DNA from 4 places in the Metabacillus rhizosphaerae genome. Region 2 is predicted to be linked to each of the others. Evidence: riboswitches for the same ligand, from Rfam matches in the RefSeq annotation. Region 2 holds a riboswitch; each other region holds the start of a gene.
What was found. A riboswitch is a leader RNA that binds a small molecule or an ion and turns the genes downstream of it on or off. The one in region 2 is predicted to bind S-adenosylmethionine.

Region 1: another riboswitch for S-adenosylmethionine. It lies ahead of WCV66_RS26010 (bifunctional homocysteine S-methyltransferase/methylenetetrahydrofolate reductase); the one in region 2 lies ahead of WCV66_RS25405 (methionine biosynthesis PLP-dependent protein).
Region 3: another riboswitch for S-adenosylmethionine. It lies ahead of metK (methionine adenosyltransferase); the one in region 2 lies ahead of WCV66_RS25405 (methionine biosynthesis PLP-dependent protein).
Region 4: another riboswitch for S-adenosylmethionine. It lies ahead of mmuP (S-methylmethionine permease); the one in region 2 lies ahead of WCV66_RS25405 (methionine biosynthesis PLP-dependent protein).

What each region holds. Positions count from the first base shown of each region.
Region 1 is NZ_CP147403.1:5,487,583-5,492,158, forward strand. It holds gene WCV66_RS26000 (S1 RNA-binding domain-containing protein) at 1-511, opposite strand, end outside; gene WCV66_RS26005 (YajQ family cyclic di-GMP-binding protein) at 693-1,184, shown strand; gene WCV66_RS26960 (hypothetical protein) at 1,350-1,403, opposite strand; SAM riboswitch class I at 1,432-1,703, shown strand; gene WCV66_RS26010 (bifunctional homocysteine S-methyltransferase/methylenetetrahydrofolate reductase) at 1,806-3,659, shown strand; gene metH (methionine synthase) at 3,652-4,576, shown strand, end outside.
Region 2 is NZ_CP147403.1:5,361,734-5,366,309, forward strand. It holds gene WCV66_RS25395 (DoxX family membrane protein) at 1-594, opposite strand, end outside; gene metC (cystathionine beta-lyase) at 707-1,891, opposite strand; gene WCV66_RS25405 (methionine biosynthesis PLP-dependent protein) at 1,878-3,002, opposite strand; SAM riboswitch class I at 3,136-3,496, opposite strand; gene WCV66_RS25410 (SCO family protein) at 3,566-4,141, opposite strand; gene WCV66_RS25415 (aliphatic sulfonate ABC transporter substrate-binding protein) at 4,151-4,576, opposite strand, start outside.
Region 3 is NZ_CP147403.1:2,070,066-2,074,641, forward strand. It holds gene WCV66_RS10095 (DUF2584 domain-containing protein) at 64-306, shown strand; gene pckA (phosphoenolpyruvate carboxykinase (ATP)) at 603-2,186, opposite strand; SAM riboswitch class I at 2,487-2,630, shown strand; gene metK (methionine adenosyltransferase) at 2,850-4,049, shown strand; gene WCV66_RS10110 (FixH family protein) at 4,238-4,576, shown strand, end outside.
Region 4 is NZ_CP147403.1:722,775-727,350, reverse strand. It holds gene mmuM (homocysteine S-methyltransferase) at 1-808, opposite strand, end outside; gene mmuP (S-methylmethionine permease) at 783-2,192, opposite strand; SAM riboswitch class I at 2,278-2,383, opposite strand; partial or broken gene WCV66_RS03700 (isocitrate lyase/phosphoenolpyruvate mutase family protein) at 2,908-3,150, opposite strand; gene WCV66_RS03695 (metal-dependent hydrolase) at 3,363-4,139, opposite strand; gene rlmH (23S rRNA (pseudouridine(1915)-N(3))-methyltransferase RlmH) at 4,281-4,576, opposite strand, start outside.

The DNA.
Region 1 (4,576 bases), 130 kb from region 2:
CAGTTAATATGAATGAACCTGCTACAATCATTCTGTAAACAGTTCCTGATATTTCTTTATTAAACAACGAACGATCAGCATCTTTAAAGAGAGGTTCAACAATTTCCTCTGTCGCTAGGCGAACAAAAAAACGGCCATTTCCTGAAACCTTTAATGTACAATAAAGCTTGTCCCCTGGTTTAGGCCATACTTCTCTTAAAAACGGGAGGTGATCCATTGCAACAAGAGCATCCTTACTCAAGCCAATATCCACAAATGCCCCCATATCATCTACTACATCTACCACTTCGACCCAACCATATGATTGATCCGTAATCAGTGGTTTTTTCATTGTTGCATACAATCGTTCTTGAGCATCAATCACGAAAAAGACCTCAATTTTTTCTCCAACCTCGATTTCTCCTATCACTTCGCTTTTATGTAATAGTACGCGCTCATCTCCATCTGTTAAGAAGTATCCATAATCAACCTTTTCATCTATCGTTAATATTGCAAATGTGCCTGGCATCATATCATTTATCGTTCCTTTCATCATTTAAGTGAAAATATTATTAGTTCTCACTTTCTCATCATTTATACGTCGTTTTCAGCAAACAATTATACTCAATAATCATCTGAGCGTTTAAAAAGTTGTGAACATTGTTTTATTTTACTATAATCTAACCATATTATATACGTAATGGAGGATTAATATGGCGAAAGATAGTTCATTTGATATTGTATCCAAAATTGAATTCCCTGAAGTAACAAATGCAATTAGTATAGCAATGAAAGAAATTGCTACTCGTTATGATTTCAAAGGGAGCAAAAGTAATATATCATTAGAAAAAGAAGAACTAGTTTTAGTCTCAGACGATGAGTATAAGCTAGACCAACTAAAAGATGTCCTATTATCAAAACTTGTTAAACGAAATGTACCAATTAAAAATATTTCGTATAAAAAAATTGAGAATGCCTCAGGTGGAACAGTTCGTCAAAGAGCAGAATTAGTTTCTGGGATTGATAAAGAAAATGCAAAAAAAATAAATACGCTTATTAAAAACGCTGGCTTAAAGGTGAAAACTCAAATTCAAGATGATCAAATTCGTGTAACAGGAAAAAGCCGAGACGATTTACAACAAGTCATTGCTGCAATAAGAGAAGCTGACCTACCAATTGACGTACAGTTTATTAATTATCGCTAAAAACAAAAGCGCTGGAGCTGGATGTCAAAGTTCCTACCAAAAGTAATCTTATATGATTTTCCCAGGCAGTTCATCAAACAAATCGTTGTCACATGAACTGCCTTTTTTACGTTTCAAAACTTGATTACCACCTTTTCCCACACTTAATTTTATCCAAAATATCATTTAACTATTGATATTTTTCATAATATTAGATAAATTAGTTGTAACACTTTTCAATATATTAAAGTAAATACAATAATTTCATATCTTATCAAGAGAAGCTGAGGGACTGGCCCTATGAAGCTTCAGCAACCGGTCCATAACGAGTGAAGACCTGGATTTTAGTTGATTGTTCAAAGGAAGAAAATAAACCTTAAGTTGTTTTCTATCCGCATCTACAAAGCTTGCAGGTGCGGATAGAAAACAAACAACAGTATGGTTTACAACCTTTCTAAACAATTTAATCTATCCTACTTATCCTCCGAGTGCCAAGGTGCTAATTCCAGCTAAGCATGTAAGATGCTTGAAAGATAAGGGGAAGCTTTGAATCATTCAGCCTTCTTCTTAAGAGGGCTTTTTTTATTATTATTTCGATTCATCTTTTCTCCTCACACTACTACATAGATCGGAGGCTTTTCTATGAGCTTTTTGGAAGACTTAAAAAGTAAGATTTTAATTGGGGACGGTGCAATGGGAACAATGCTTTATTCCCATGGTGTTGATCGTTGTTTTGAAGAATTAAACCTATCAAAACCTGATGATGTCAAGCGCGTTCATCAAGCATATATTCAAGCCGGTGCTAACCTAATTCAGACGAACACCTATGGGGCAAATGATATTAAACTCTCACGTTACGGCCTAGAGGATGAAATTAGACAAATTAACAAAACTGCTGTTGAAATTGCCAAACGAGCAGCTACTTCTTCGACGTATGTATTTGGAACTATTGGCGGAGTTCGTTCCTTCAAAAAAAGTGCCCATACACTTGAAGAAATTAAACGCAATTTTAGAGAGCAGTTGTTTATCTTACTAAATGAAGATGTAGACGGCCTATTACTTGAAACCTACTATGATTTAGAGGAAATGAAAACAGTACTCCAAATTGCAAAAAAGGAAACAAATAAACCAATCATTGCCAATGTATCCCTCCATGAAGCAGGTGTTTTACAAGATGGAACAGCATTAACAGATGCTTTTTCAACTCTCGAAGAGCTTGGTGCAAATGTAATTGGCTTAAACTGCCGTTTAGGTCCATACCATATGATTCAATCTCTTGAGGAGGTTCCACTTCTTGAGTCAGCCTATCTATCTGTATTCCCGAACAGTAGCTTACCTGCTTTAAATGAAGGTCGTCTTGTTTATGAATCTGATGAAGGTTACTTTAAGGAGAGCGCTCTGAAATTTAGAGACCAAGGTGTTCGCCTAATTGGTGGCTGTTGTGGAACAACACCAAAACATATTCAAGCAATCGCTGAAGCTGTAGGGCATCTTGCTCCTGTTACAGATAAAAAGGTAAGAGTTCCGAAGCAAGTACAAGTAAATATCACATCTAGTAATACTGACACACTTCCTCCACTTCAGGAGATTGTAAAGGAAAAACGTTCAGTTATTGTTGAGCTTGACCCACCGAAGAAGCTTGGAATGAATAAATTCCTTGAAGGGGCACAAGCGCTTCATCATGCAGGTATCGATGCTTTGACTCTTGCAGATAACTCGCTTGCTTCTCCACGGGTAAGTAACCTAGCTGCCGGAATACTCGCAAAAGAAAAAACAGGTGGCAGAGCATTAATTCATATTACATGTCGTGATCGAAACTTAATTGGCTTACAGTCTCATTTAATGGGTTTACATTCATTAGGACTATCTGATGTACTAGCAATTACTGGTGACCCTTCAAAAATTGGTGATTTCCCTGGGGCAACTTCTGTTTATGATGTTTCCTCGTTTGATTTAATCAGTTTAATTAAACAATTCAATGAAGGTGTCTCTTACTCCGGTAAACCATTAGGTGAAAAAACCAACTTCTCAGTTGCGGCTGCCTTTAATCCAAATGTTCGTCACTTAGATAAGGCTGTTGTCAGACTTGAAAAGAAAATTGCCCATGGTGCAGATTATTTTATCTCACAACCTCTTTATTCAAGTCAGCAAATTGTAGATGTATATGAGGAAACCAGAAACTTAAAAGCACCTATTTACATCGGGATCATGCCATTGACATCAAGCCGTAACGCAGAATTTATTCATAATGAAATTCCTGGAATTAAACTTTCAGATTCGATTCGTGAAAAAATGGCAGCAGCTGGAACAGATAAGGAACAAGCCCGCCAAGAGGGCTTAGCCATTGCAAAGGATCTTATTGATACAGCATTTGATTTATTTAATGGAATTTATTTAATAACTCCATTTTTACAGTACGACCTTACAGTGGAGCTAACCAATTACATCCATGAGAAGGAAAAACAACTGGCTGAAAGGAAGATTACACATGTGTAGCATCAAAAATGAAATAAAAAAACGGATACTTGTACTTGACGGTGCAATGGGTACAATGATTCAAGCTGCTGATCTTACACCTGATGATTTTGGTGGTGAAGACTACGAAGGCTGTAATGAATATTTAACTTTAACAGCACCGAAAACAATTGAAATGATTCATGAAGCCTATCTTGAAGCAGGCTCAGATATCATTTCAACAAACACATTTGGAGCTACTTGTCTTGTTTTAGATGAATATGACCTAGGTTCTTTCGCCCTTGAACTTAATATTGAATCAGCTAAAATTGCAAAAAACGCAGCTGATAAATTTTCCACACCTGAAAAACCAAGATATGTTGCAGGAGCAATGGGTCCAACAACGAAAACGTTATCTGTAACTGGTGGGACAACATTTGATACTTTAGTCGATAACTATGAAGAACAAGCAAGAGGATTAATTATCGGTGGCGCTGACTTACTTCTCCTTGAAACTAGCCAGGATATGCTCAATGTAAAAGCTGGATTCTTAGGCATCCAAAAGGCATTTGAAACAACAGGTAAAGAGCTTCCACTTATGGTTTCAGGAACAATTGAACCAATGGGTACAACATTAGCAGGACAGGATATTGAGGCTTTTTATGTCTCATTAGAGCATATGAAACCAATTTCGGTTGGTCTAAACTGTGCAACAGGTCCTGAATTTATGACAGACCATATCCGTACATTATCCGGATTAGCGAATACAGCTGTAAGTTGTTATCCGAATGCTGGCTTACCTGATGAAGAAGGTAATTACCATGAATCACCTGAGTCACTTGCCAAAAAACTTGTTGGCTTCGCTGAACAAGGCTGGCTAAATTTTGTAGGCGGTTGTTGTGGAACAACTCCTGAACATATTAAAGCCATCTCTGATGCTGTAGCAACGATCAACCCAC
Region 2 (4,576 bases):
TAAACTAAGGCCCGTTCCTAAATATAAAAATGGAAAACCAACTGTTTCTAACTTTGTACGCCCTACTAATAAAACACCAATAATAGCTAAGTAAAATCCGTAGTCTAACATATGAAACCACCCTGCTTGACTCCATACATTAATAAACAATCCTAACATAAACAAAGCGGCAATCTTTGTAGCATAATGATGTGGGATTAATAAAAAGATAATAATGATCCACATCACAACTGTTTGCCACGTATCGTGAATCGTAAATTCAGGAGCAAACATCGTTTCATATGAGACTTGAAAAATAAATGAAACAGCCGTCCCATATTTCAAAACATGTCTAGAATACTTTCGAAAACTATCTAGCTTCTTATCCAGCCTTGATGCTAGGGGAATATCCATTACTTTACTCATCACCTGAGATAAAACAGCCAGTAAAACTGCGCACAGTAATGAAATCGTAATGAAAAGTGGTGATAAAATCTCCTCTATACTAACCTTTTCAGGTGCGACTTTAGCAAACCATTTAACATGAGCATGTGTAAGCATTGGAGGTAGTAGTACTGCTAACAAGAGTAACAACAATGATACCAATTTTTTCATTTAAGAAACTCCCTTTTTGAGGTATAAACTTAGTTTGTTACATTTTTCAATTTGTATGTATTTTGGAGCTTATCTTCTCTATTAAAAAAAACTGACCCAAATAGAGTCAGTCCTAACGAACACTTTCTTTCTTATTAACTTGTGGTAGCTTCTCTAATGCTTCAGAAAAATCTTTAATTAGGTCATTAACATTTTCTAAGCCGACACTTAATCTAAGTAATCCATCTGAAATTCCTCGTTTTTCACGTTCCTCTGGAGGCATTGCTGCATGTGACATTTTTGCAGGGTAGGATAAAATTGATTCAACCGCACCTAAACTTACTGCAAAAACCGGCAGTTTAACTTGTTGAACAAGCGTCTTCACTGCTTCACCATCAGCAAGCTTGAATGAAAGAACGGCACCTGCTCCATCTGCTTGGTATCGTTGAGTTTCATGTCCTGGGTGAAAGCTTAATCCAGGATAATAGACTTCTACAACCTTAGGATGTTCACTTAGAAACTCAGCAATTTTCAGAGCAGATTCAGAGGATTGCTTCAAACGAACATGTAATGTTTTTAATCCTCTTAACACAAGCCAAGCATCTTGAACACCTAGTACTGCTCCAAATGCATTTTGCAGTTTGTATAGGCGATCACCTAATTCAGTATCCCTCACAACAGCAAGACCTGCAAGGACATCACTATGACCTGCTAAAAACTTTGTCGCACTGTGTAACACAATATCTACACCTAACTCTAAAGGTCTTTGTAGCTCTGGTGTCAAAAATGTATTATCTAAAAACGTTAGACAGTTATTTGCCTTCGCAAGGTTCACAATTCCTCGAATATCTGTAACTTTCAACAACGGATTTGAAGGTGTTTCCATGTAGATTACTTTGGTATTCGGACGAATCTTTGATGCTACTTGATGAAGATCTGTCATATCAACAAAAGTATGCTCAATCCCGAATCTAGTTAGAACATCTGTTATGATTCGAAAGGTTCCACCATATACGTCCTCAGTCACAAGGACATGATCACCTTGGGAAAGAAGCAGGAATGCTGTTGAAATAGCAGCCATTCCTGAAGAAAATGCCAAGCCTTTTGTTCCACCCTCTAATTCTGCGATCGCTTGCTCTAACGCTTCTCTTGTGGGGTTACCAGAACGTGCGTAATCATATTTCCCAAATTCATCTATATCAAATTGATGGAAAGTTGATGAATGGTGAATTGGAACACTAACAGCACCTGTACCTCTATCTACCTTTGATTCATTATGCAAAAGTTTTGTTTGAAACGACCAATCATGATTGCTCAATTGCTTCAGCCCCCTTCATTTGTTTAAAGCTCTGAGCTAAATCTTCGATAATATCCTCAGCATGTTCTACACCTACTGAGAAACGCAGTAGTCTATTACACACACCATTTGCCATTCTAATTTCCAATGGAATGTCCATATGTGTTTGGGTTGCAGGGTAGGTAATAAAACTTTCGATTCCACCTAAGCTTTCCGCAAAAGTAATCGTCTTAAGGCTTTTTAGAAATGGATTCACCAATGTTTCATCCTGCAAACGGAATGACAGCATTCCACCTTTTCCTGGATATAAAACATCGAGAACATCTGGATGTTCTTCTAAAAATTGTGAAACGGCTTGAGCGTTTTGCTCATGCTGTCTCATGCGAAGTGATAATGTCTTCATTCCTCTCATTAAGAGCCAGGAATCAAACGGTGATAAAACCGCGCCGATCGCATTTTGATGTTGGAAAAACTCATCGCTTAATTGCTCACCCTTTGTAACAACTAGACCCGCAAGCACATCATTGTGTCCACCTAAATATTTTGTTGCACTATGGATCACAATGTCAGCTCCATCAAGGATTGGTGTTTGAATAATAGGTGTATAAAATGTGTTATCAACAATCACTAATAAATTATGTTTCTTAGCTAACGTCGCAAGCTCTTTAATATCAGCTTCCTGCATTAATGGATTTGTCGGTGTCTCGATAAATATCGCCTTTGTTTTTTCAGATATTAATTTTTCTGTTTCTGCTGGGTTTGTGAAATCATCATATTGAAATGATAAACCGTACTTTTTCCATTCTCTTTCAAATAAACGATAAGTTCCACCATAGAGGTCAGATGATACGATAAGTTCATCACCACTTTGGAATAATGCCATAATCGTTTGAATAGCAGCCATCCCTGAACTGAATGCAAATCCACGATCACCATGTTCTAAATCGGCAATGGCCTTTTCAACTAATAGTCTTGTAGGATTTCCTGTTCGAATATAATCAAAGCCAGTTGATTCTCCGATTCCAGCATGTCGATAAGCTGTCGAAAAATAGACTGGCGGATTTACCGTACCTGTAACATTTTCACTTCGATTTCCAATTTGCGCTAACTTCGTTTCAATTCGTTGACTCATGTCTGTCACCATCCTAAGTTAAGGTTATTTTTCTTGATTATGCACATGAGAGGAAGCACATTTTTAGAGACTTTCAAAACAAATTAAAAAGCCTTCCCCGGTAAGAAGAAGACTGTGTATTTGAGTGCGCTTCTTCTTATCTCTCAAGCATAATGCTGGTGTGGCTTGCTGGATTTAGCACCTTGGCACGTAGAAGATCTTGGGTGGAGCTTAAAAGTAGTTGAATTGCAATTAAACTTAGGAAACTCTATAAGTTGTTACAGCACGCAAGTGCTTGCGGCTTGCACTAGCAAGCCTGCACCAGATAATAAAAAATGCTTCGAACAAACAAGGAAGCTTTGTTCGATTCATTTTTTATTATCTGGCGGTGCTGTAAAAAACTTACTTAAAGTTTCGCTTAAGATTCGCAAATCAACGGTTACGAGATCTTCACTCGTTTTGAACCGGTTGCTGAGGCTTCATAGGGCCAGTCCCTCTGCCTCTCTTGATAAGAAATGTATGAAATTTTTAATGTTTACTTTTTTTTACTACTTTACATGATTCGAGTTGAGATTGCAACACAATTATTGTAATAGTTTGATATCTTCGACAATTTTTTCATTCGGTACTTCTGATACACCTTCATATTGTTCGAGTATCGTGTTGCCTTTCATAAGATAGATTGATGTGCTGTGAACGAATTGGTTTGAGCCTTCTAGTTTTGCAGCAGGCGCAAGAAAGCTAGTGTTTGAGAAGGATTCAATTTCTGCTTGTTCATAGCCAGTGAGAAAGTTCCAATTTTTAAAATCGGCACCGAATTGTACTGCAAATCCCTTTAACACTTCAGGTGTGTCATGTACTGGATCAATGCTAAAGGAGACGAGCTCAACATCTACTTTTTCGTCTTGTAATTGCTCTTGAAGTGTTGCGATATGTGCGGTCATTGGTGAACAAACAGTATCACAATTTGTGAAAATGAACGTAGAAAGCCAGACTTTATCTTCATAATCTGACATTTTTACTTTTTCTCCAACTTGATTAACAGCATCTAAAGGCTCAACTGTCCCGTTTAAAGAAAAATGCTCCTCTAGGTTGATAGACTGTGAACAGCCTACCAACACTAGAACAGCAAGGAAAGTGATAAAAACAAGTTTTTTCACGATTAACGCCTACTTTGTTAAGAATTGAGTATCGATTAGATCACTAAATTCAGGTTTTTCTTTAAGAAATTTAAGCTCAAATGAAGAATTTGCAAATTCTTGTACAACCTCTGCATTTACTTCTGTTGTATACGTTACACGCTCCCAAGCACTGTCAACGATTGCTGGATCAAGCTCTTGATCTGTAATATCTTTGATCGCTTTAATTGCAATATCACGTGCCTCTTCACGGTTTTCATTAATAAAGTTAACACCTTTTTCATGTGCTTTTACAATGGCTGCAACTAGTTCTTTGTCTTCTTCAATTAACTTTCCGCTTGTTACTAATACAGTATTAGGAAGTGTTGTTCCGTAAGAAATTTCATCCGTATCAACGATCACTTTCGCTCCATCATTTACAAGCATAGATGCCCATGGTTCTGGAACTGCAGCAAG
Region 3 (4,576 bases), 2.4 Mb from region 2:
TTCTTGTCAGGACAAGGTGGTAAAATAAAATAAAATGAAATGTACCAATAAGGAGGTTTTCTTTTGGGAATGCCTGTTGAATTCAATACAATGATTGTAACAAAAGGTAAAGAACAACGAGTGGAAGAAAATGTATTTCTTTTAACAAAAGAAGGATATAGAATATATCCGATCGATATTCCGTTAGAGGTTAGAAAAACGAAGGATGGAGAAATTGCTGGTGAGGCTATTGTAGAAAAACTTCAGCTTCATGAAAATAAAACAGTTGTAACATATCGGTTAGTTGCCCTTAATTCAACGAATTAATAAAACAAAAGATAAACCAGGTGAAAAAGTAATTAGCTTTTTCACCTGGTTTATTTGTTTTATAGTGTTCCAATCAACCTGAAATAGTTTTTATTTAAAAAACTACTATTTTTAGGAAAGAGCCTAAATTAATCCTGAAGTGAAATTGAAAAATTACAATATCATGAATTTTTGTTTGCAGGTTAGGATAAAATTATTATGTTGAAATATAACTTAAGTTATCAATTATCAGTTTAATATCTCTTTAAATAAAAGGGAGGCTGACTCATTAGCTTTTGAGTCAGCCTCCAATTCTTTTAACCTATAGGTCCACCAAATTGTTGGATTTCAGGGGAAACATGTGCAAATTTTTCAAAGTTTTTCTTAAACTGTGATGCTAGCTCTTTTGCTTTCTTTTCATAAGCTTCCTTAGAGCTCCAAGTAAGATGTGGCTGAAGTTTATCATCCGGAACACCTGGAACGTGTATTGGAATGTTGAGGCCAAATACTTCATCAGTTACCGTCTCAATATGATCAAGATCTCCTTCAATTGCAGCTTGAACCATTGCTCTTGTATATTGTAACTTTATTCGATTCCCTACGCCATATTCACCACCGGTCCAGCCTGTATTAACTAAAAATACTTGAACTTCATGTTCATCAATTTTTTGTCCAAGCATGTTCGCATAGCGAGTGGCTTGTAATGGTAGGAATGGTGAACCGAAGCAAGTTGAAAAGGTTGCCTCAGGAGCGGTAATTCCTCGCTCAGTTCCTGCAAGCTTACTAGTATAGCCGCTCAAAAAATGGTACATTGCTTGTTCTCTAGTTAACTTGCTAATTGGAGGAAGAACCCCAAATGCATCTGCAGTTAAAAAAACAATTGCTTGTGGATGTCCCGCTATACTAGGTGTAATAACCTTATCAATAGCATCTAACGAATATGCAGCCCTTGTATTCTCAGTGAAAAAGGAATTATCATAATCAGCTTCACGAGTTTCATTATCAACAACAACGTTTTCTAAAACGGCACCATAGCGAATGGCATTGAAAATTTGGGGCTCTTTTTCTTCCGATAAATTAATACATTTCGCATAGCAACCGCCTTCAATATTAAAGATGCCAGAAGTAGACCAGCCATGCTCATCGTCACCGATTAATCGTCTGTTAGGATCAGCAGACAAGGTTGTTTTTCCAGTTCCAGATAAACCGAAAAATAAAGCAACATCACCTTCAAAACCAACATTTGCTGAGCAATGCATTGAAAGAATATTGTTTTCTGGTAACAAAAAGTTCATAACTGAAAAGACAGATTTTTTCATTTCACCAGCGTATTCTGTCCCACCGATTAAAATTGTTCTTTTCTCAAATGAAATAATGATAAATGTTTCAGAATTTGTACCATCAACAGCAGGATCAGCTTTAAAGTGTGGTGCACAAAGAATAGTAAAAGGCTTCTCATTTGTAATCGATTTTTCATTGTCTTTTATAAAAAGCTGCTGTGCGAATAAATTATGCCAAGCATATTCATTTATGACTTGAAGAGGCAACTGATAGCGTTTATCTGCACCGGCAAAACCATTGAAAATGTATAATTCTTCTCGTTCCTTTAAGTAGTTGATCATTTTACTATAAAGCTTATCAAAGTCAGCCTCTAAAATAGGTTGATTAACAATGCCCCAATCAATTTTATTTTCGATAGAACTTTCTTTCACGATAAATTTATCTTGTGGAGACCTACCAGTATATGCTCCAGTAGTCGCTCGGATTGCACCAGTTGAGGTTAAAATCCCTTCCTTGCGTTTAAGTACTTTTTCCACAAGTTGAGCAACTGATAAATTATGTCTTGCATTATCCCCTTTTAACAACTCTGCTAATTCATTTGTCATCTCCACAATATTCATCCCCATTACCATCCTTTTCGAAAAATTAACGTAGAAAGATATATTACAAAATTCTGACTTAGTTTTAAATAGTATAACACATTATATTTAATTGAACATACTAATCGTGTGTGTTTTTTGAAAAAAAGTTTAGAAAGCAATTTTTATACTTCAAAAAGAAACTTAATAATATGTCAACAAAATGGGTAACACTAATGAATAGATTAATCATGAAAATTAATAGGAAATAATCTCTGATAACTTGCTGTTTTTTGTTGACACCATTACCCCAGTGCGCTATGATATGTCCTTGAACGGATTCTCTTATCCCGAGCTGGTGGAGGGACAGGCCCTATGAAACCCAGCAACCTGCTATCAAAGGAAAGCGGCGATTATGCCCAAATGACATTTTCCGACGCAAAGGTGCTAACCTGATGCAAGGCGAAAGCCCTTGATCGATAAGAGCGAAAGGCTATGAACGATAACAAACCTTTCCTCATTTAGGGAAAGGTTTTTTTGATAACAGAAAATAAGCGTATCTTCTTCATTAGAGTTTTACCAGGACAAGCATGTGGTAGAGGTACATAATAATTCTGTTCACAAAACATGCCAGCGTGATTCTTTTAGGTAAAAGGAAGAGTTCCGGATCAATTTGAACATGAGTATGAGGAGGAAAACTTTAACATGACTAAAAAACGTTTATTTACTTCTGAGTCTGTAACAGAAGGCCATCCAGATAAGATTTGTGACCAAATTTCAGATTCAATCCTTGATGCAATTATTGAAAAAGATCCAAATGCACGTGTAGCGTGTGAAACGTCTGTTACGACAGGATTAGTTTTAGTTGCTGGGGAAATTACAACAACTACATACGTTGATATCCCAAAAATTGTTCGTGAAACAATTAAAGGTATTGGCTATACACGAGCTAAATATGGCTTTGATGCAGAAACTTGTGCAGTTCTTACTTCAATTGATGAGCAATCAGCCGATATCGCTATGGGTGTTGACCAAGCACTTGAAGCTCGTGAAGGCCTAATGTCTGATGAAGAAATTGATGCAATCGGTGCTGGAGACCAAGGATTAATGTTTGGATTTGCATGTAATGAAACAAAGGAATTAATGCCACTTCCAATTTCATTAGCTCACAAACTTTCACGTCGTTTAACAGAAGTACGTAAAGAGGATATACTTCCTTACTTACGTCCAGACGGTAAAACACAAGTTACGGTAGAATATGATGAAAATGATAAACCAGTTCGTATTGATACGATCGTTATTTCTACTCAGCATCACCCAGAAATTTCATTAGAACAAATTCAGCGTAACCTAAAAGAGCATGTTATTAACCCAGTTGTCCCTGCAGAATTAATTGATGAAAATACAAAGTATTTCATTAATCCAACAGGTCGCTTCGTCATTGGGGGACCTCAAGGAGATGCTGGTTTAACTGGACGTAAAATTATCGTTGATACGTACGGTGGTTATGCACGTCACGGTGGTGGTGCATTCTCTGGTAAGGATGCGACAAAAGTTGACCGTTCTGCCGCTTATGCTGCTCGTTATGTAGCGAAAAATATTGTTGCTTCTGGATTAGCTGATAAATGTGAAGTTCAATTAGCATATGCAATTGGTGTTGCACAACCGGTATCGATTTCAGTTGATACATTTGGAACTGGAAAAGTATCGGAAGAAGTTTTAGTAGCTGTTGTACGTAACAACTTTGATCTACGTCCAGCGGGTATTATAAAAATGCTTAATCTACGTCGTCCGATATATAAGCAAACTGCTGCGTATGGACATTTCGGTCGTAATGATCTAGATCTTCCATGGGAAAGCACAGACAAAGCTGAAGCGTTAAGTAAAGAAGCGTTAAATCAATAATTTATAAAAGAAGAAAAGGGTCTGATGTATTTTGCATCAGACCCTTTTCTATATCAGTGTATAAGACTTAATAAGTGAATATTTTTTCTTCTATATGTGAATAAATATTGAAGCATCAAAGAAAACGTATCTAATTATGATAGTTATGTTATATCATAGTATGAGTGACGATTTGGAGGTTATACAATATGAAACAAGGGATAATCACTTGCTCCTTCATTTTCCTTTCTTTAGTTTTAAGCGGCTGTCAAGAATCAGCAAATCATCAAGAACATCAAGTCGCTTCTGAAGAGGAAGTAAAAGCACCAAAGGTTGAAATAATTGCTAGTAAACATGTTAATAAAAACGAAGAAGTACCAATCTCTGCAAAAGTATATTATGGTGATGATCTAGTGGACGATGCAGAGGTAACGTTTGAGATAAAACTTGGTGATGTTTCAGAAAAAATTGAAGCAAAACTTATTGAAACAGGTACATATGGAATTAATTATCAATTTAAGGAAGATGGTACATTCAAAATAACCGCA
Region 4 (4,576 bases), 1.0 Mb from region 2:
ATGTTTTAGTTTCTGGATTATAGGTTTCACCAGAGTTCGGATAAACAATAATCGGTTTTTTGGTATTAGCACTTAACACGTTGATGGATTCTGTGACAAATGATACTGGTACACAATTGATACCAATTGCAACAATTTGCTTACTGTCCTCAAACACTCTCGAACACTCCTCGAGCAATGTACCGTCACTTATCGCTTTCTCATTTTTCAAAGAAAAAGTTAGCCAAGCATATGTTTCTGGAAATTCCTTTAATAATGAATCTAATACTTTTGCTTCTTGCAGGGAAGGAATCGTTTCAAATGCTAATAGATCAGCACCTGCATCAATCAACGCTGACATTCTTGAACGATGAAATTCTGCTAATGTTTCATCTGTAACACCATAATTTCCTACATACTCTGAACCATCTGCAAGGTAAGCCCCATAAGGACCAATGGATGCAGCAACCAATGGCTTTGGTCTAATCGTTTGCATCTCTTCCTTCCAAAAATCATCTCTTGCTCTTCTTGCAAGTAATACCGTTTTCTTAATTAACTCCAAAGCTTCTTTTTCTCGGATACCACGCATGGAAAAACCATCGATAGTAGCTTGGTAGCTTGCAGTTATCGTACAGTCTGCTCCAGCACGAAAATAGTCTGAATGAACCTGATAAATCAATTCTGGATTTTCAAGTAAAACACGTGCAGACCAAAGGGGATCGTCCAATTCACACCCATGCTGCTCAAGCTCTGTAGCTAGAGCACCGTCCAGAATCATGATTGAATGATCGCGTAAAATAGCGTTAATTGGGTTGATTTTGTTCGACATATTCTACTCTCCTTTTCTTTAAAATTTGTGTTATATAATAACTTCCATAGCAAAACAAAATAAATGGAATGCAACAATACAGCGCAATGCGTTGTGTAGGATCAAATGCAATTCCAATACATGAAGCAAGGCAAAGTATAAACGAAACGATTGGTACTAGAGGATATAATGGTGCACGATAGACCAAGTCCTTTTCTGAATTTCCTTCTTTTATAAATTGTTTGCGAAATAGAAACTGTGAAGCACTAATACTCATCCAAACTGCAACCACAGCTAGCCCCGAAATGGATACAAGCACTATGTATACAGTATCTGGTGCAATAATACTTGATAACAAAGCTAAACCACCGCCTAACATGCTGAAAATGATTGCATATATAGGCACACCTCGTTTTGTCAATCTTGCAAAAATTGGTGATATAGTCTTCTTATCTGCAAGTGACCAAAGCATTCTAGAAGATGCATATAGTCCTGAGTTTGCAGCAGATAAAATAGCTGTTAAAATAACAAAGTTCATAATATCCGCTGCATATGGCACACCAATTCGTTCAAGAACTGCAACAAAGGGGCTCTCTAATACTCCTGCATCCGAGATAGGCAATAACGCAGATAATACAACGATAGTTCCTACAAAAAAGATCACCAATCTCCATAATGTTGTACGAATTGCCTTTGGAATCGTTTTTTCTGGATCTGAAGTTTCTCCTGCTGCAATTCCTATTAATTCAGTTCCCGAGAATGCAAAATTCACTGCAAGCATCGTCATTATAATTACAAAAGCACCATTAGGAAATAAACCTTCACTCACAAAATTGGTAAAGAATGGTGCTGGTTGCGAATTAGTCATTGGAATAAAACCTACCATTGCTGCTACTCCTAAAATAATAAAGATCACAATTGCTATTACCTTTATAGATGCAAACCAGAATTCGGATTCAGCGAAAAGCTTAACAGTCAGAGCATTCAATACAAAGATCACAATTGCGAATAGAACACTCCATATCCAAACATTGATTGATGGAAACCATCGCTGCATTAGCAATCCTGCAGCCGTAAATTCCGAACCTAATGCAACAGTCCAGGTTAGCCAATATAACCAAGCTACTGTATACCCTGTCCCTGGACCAATGTATTTGGTTGCATAGCTATGAAACGCACCTGTCTCAGGCATATGTACTGAAAGTTCACCTAAACAAAGCATGACTAGATAAACCACTAATGCTCCAATTAAATATGAGAGAATTGTGCCGATTGGACCAGCCTGTTGAATCGTATAACCAGAACTTAAGAATAATCCAGTTCCAATCACTCCACCAAGCGATAGCATTACTAAATGTCGTGCTTGCATTTTTCTTTGAAATTCTTGTTTACTTTCGTTCTCCATTCATACTCTCCTTTATCTTACATCCAGAAAAAATCAAAAAAGCACTCTGAAAATAGAGTGCTTTACTGACAAATAAAAACTTAGGCTCTTATCTATCAAGGATTCATCACCCGCTGGAGTTAGCACAGTGTCTTAGTAGACCTGTTGCTGAGGTTTCATAAGGCCAGTCCCTCCACCTCTCTGGATAAGAAATAATTTTTTTAACCTTATCAACCTATGAAAAAATTGTCAATATACTTCTGTATAGTTAGAGTATTTAGAATATTAGTAATAATCACAGCTAGTAAAGTGAAAAAAATATAATTGAAGATTAGATCATTAAATTATTTCATTTTAAATTGGGATTAACCGGAGGGTAACTAATGAAGATTCAAACGATCTTTCGTAAAAAAGGACGACCTGACTTGCTACACAACGCATATATCTAACATTGAATCAATGGAAGATCTATGTATTGCTATCTCCACTCCGCCTACCTTGTTTTCACATTGAATTTCTGATAATTTATTCTTTGCTATTCATTACGAAACAGATTTCATAAATTCTAGATAAGTTATGTTAAAAACCTATTTACTTTCATTAATAAAGCCAATTTCCATGTCACTCCCCAAACCGCATTTACTTATACTTATGCTACGGTTCATCCTAACGATTCTAAATGAAGTACTTTAAAGCTCTTAATTGTTATGAGCTTTCTCATGTTGAAGCAGCAATTATCAGCAGAAACTGGAATTTTCACATTATCTGCTATGGTTTTAATGATTCCTAAATGTCTATCAAAATCAATCATTTCTCCATCTGCAAATCCTAGTGAGTTAGCGATACCCCAACTTGTCGTACCAATTGCTTTGAATCCTGCTTTTTTAAGCATTAAGGCTGAAAGTAAATCCCAGGTGTTGCCTAGAAATAATATATCCTTTGAAAAGTGCATCTCATTGAATTCCTGAATCTTGTTCACTTTATTTCCTCCTAATGTTTATTGGACTCATTTTAACAAGTAATTGATCTCCATTTCGTCCTCATTCTTGCTCATATGGTCTGTTTTAAAAACAAAAAAAGTGAAGCTATACTCTGCTTCACTTCTAAAGTCTATGTTCTCTATACTTGTGATAAGGTCACTGTATCGTTTTAAACCTGCAGTAAAAAAGGAACATTAAATATCATATTTTACTAGAATGTCACTTCTTCCCCATACCCAATAATGACAACCTCGGTTTTTTGTTGGTTTGATAAATAATCTTTGAGTTCATGATCTTTCCCAATCATATTTCCCACAACTGGAAATGCCTGTAATAATCCATTTAAAGATTCTAGTGATATTGCTGTGTTTTCACTAGGAAATGTATGACTTGGGATTACAAATTTAACATCTAATAAGTGTTCCACTGCATAAGCTGCTTCTTTTGGGCCCATTGTAAATTGACCTGAAGAAGAAAGAATTGCAATAGATGGTTGATTTAAATCTTGAATTAGTTTCATATCCGTCATAATCATTGTATCGCCAGAATGATACAACGTATGATCATCCTCAAAATCTAATACATACCCTGCTGATTCTCCGGCATAAATGGGGCTTCCCCCTAATTCACCGTAGCTAGATGAGTGACGAGCAGGTACCATAGTAGCTTTTATGTCACCGAAATCAAAAGATCCACCAAAATTTATAGGATAAACATTTTCAAAACCCTTTTGACCTAAAATCAGTGCTAATTCATATTGTGCTAATACTAAACAACTCGAATTAGCTTTTCTTAATTTTTCAAGTCCGCTTGTGTGATCAAAGTGTCCATGTGTTAATAACACACCATTAATCTTGGACAAAAATTCTTCTGTTTGATACTCACTTGGACAACCTGGGTTCATATCAAAAAATGGGTCGACTAAGTACCGATTTCCCTTTTTAGTTGTAAATACATACATCGCATGACCTAAACGTAATATTTTCATAGAAAAGCCCCCTATAAAAAATAATTAAACCTACATACTATGTATATAAAATTCGTTGTATATTCATGTCTCCCCTCTTTGTTCAAGGCTATAGTACTAGAAACCATTCAAAAAGTTTAAAGCATCTATTAATGACCTCATTTACTTATGATACGGTTCACCCCGATTAATCCTAAAAGCCCGATAAACCTGTTCCACCAAAATCAACCTCATTAGTTGATGTGGAAACGTCATCTTTGAAAATGATAGTTTGTCATTGGCCCGTTTCATAACAGTATGGCTTAAACCGAGTGAGCCACCAATGACAAAGGCAATTTTACTTTTTCCATATGTAGCTAGCTGATCTAGATCCTTTGCGAGCTGTTCTGAGGATTTCATTTTTCCTTCTATTGCTAAAGCAATGACATGTGTGTCATCACTTATTTTGCTTAGTATCC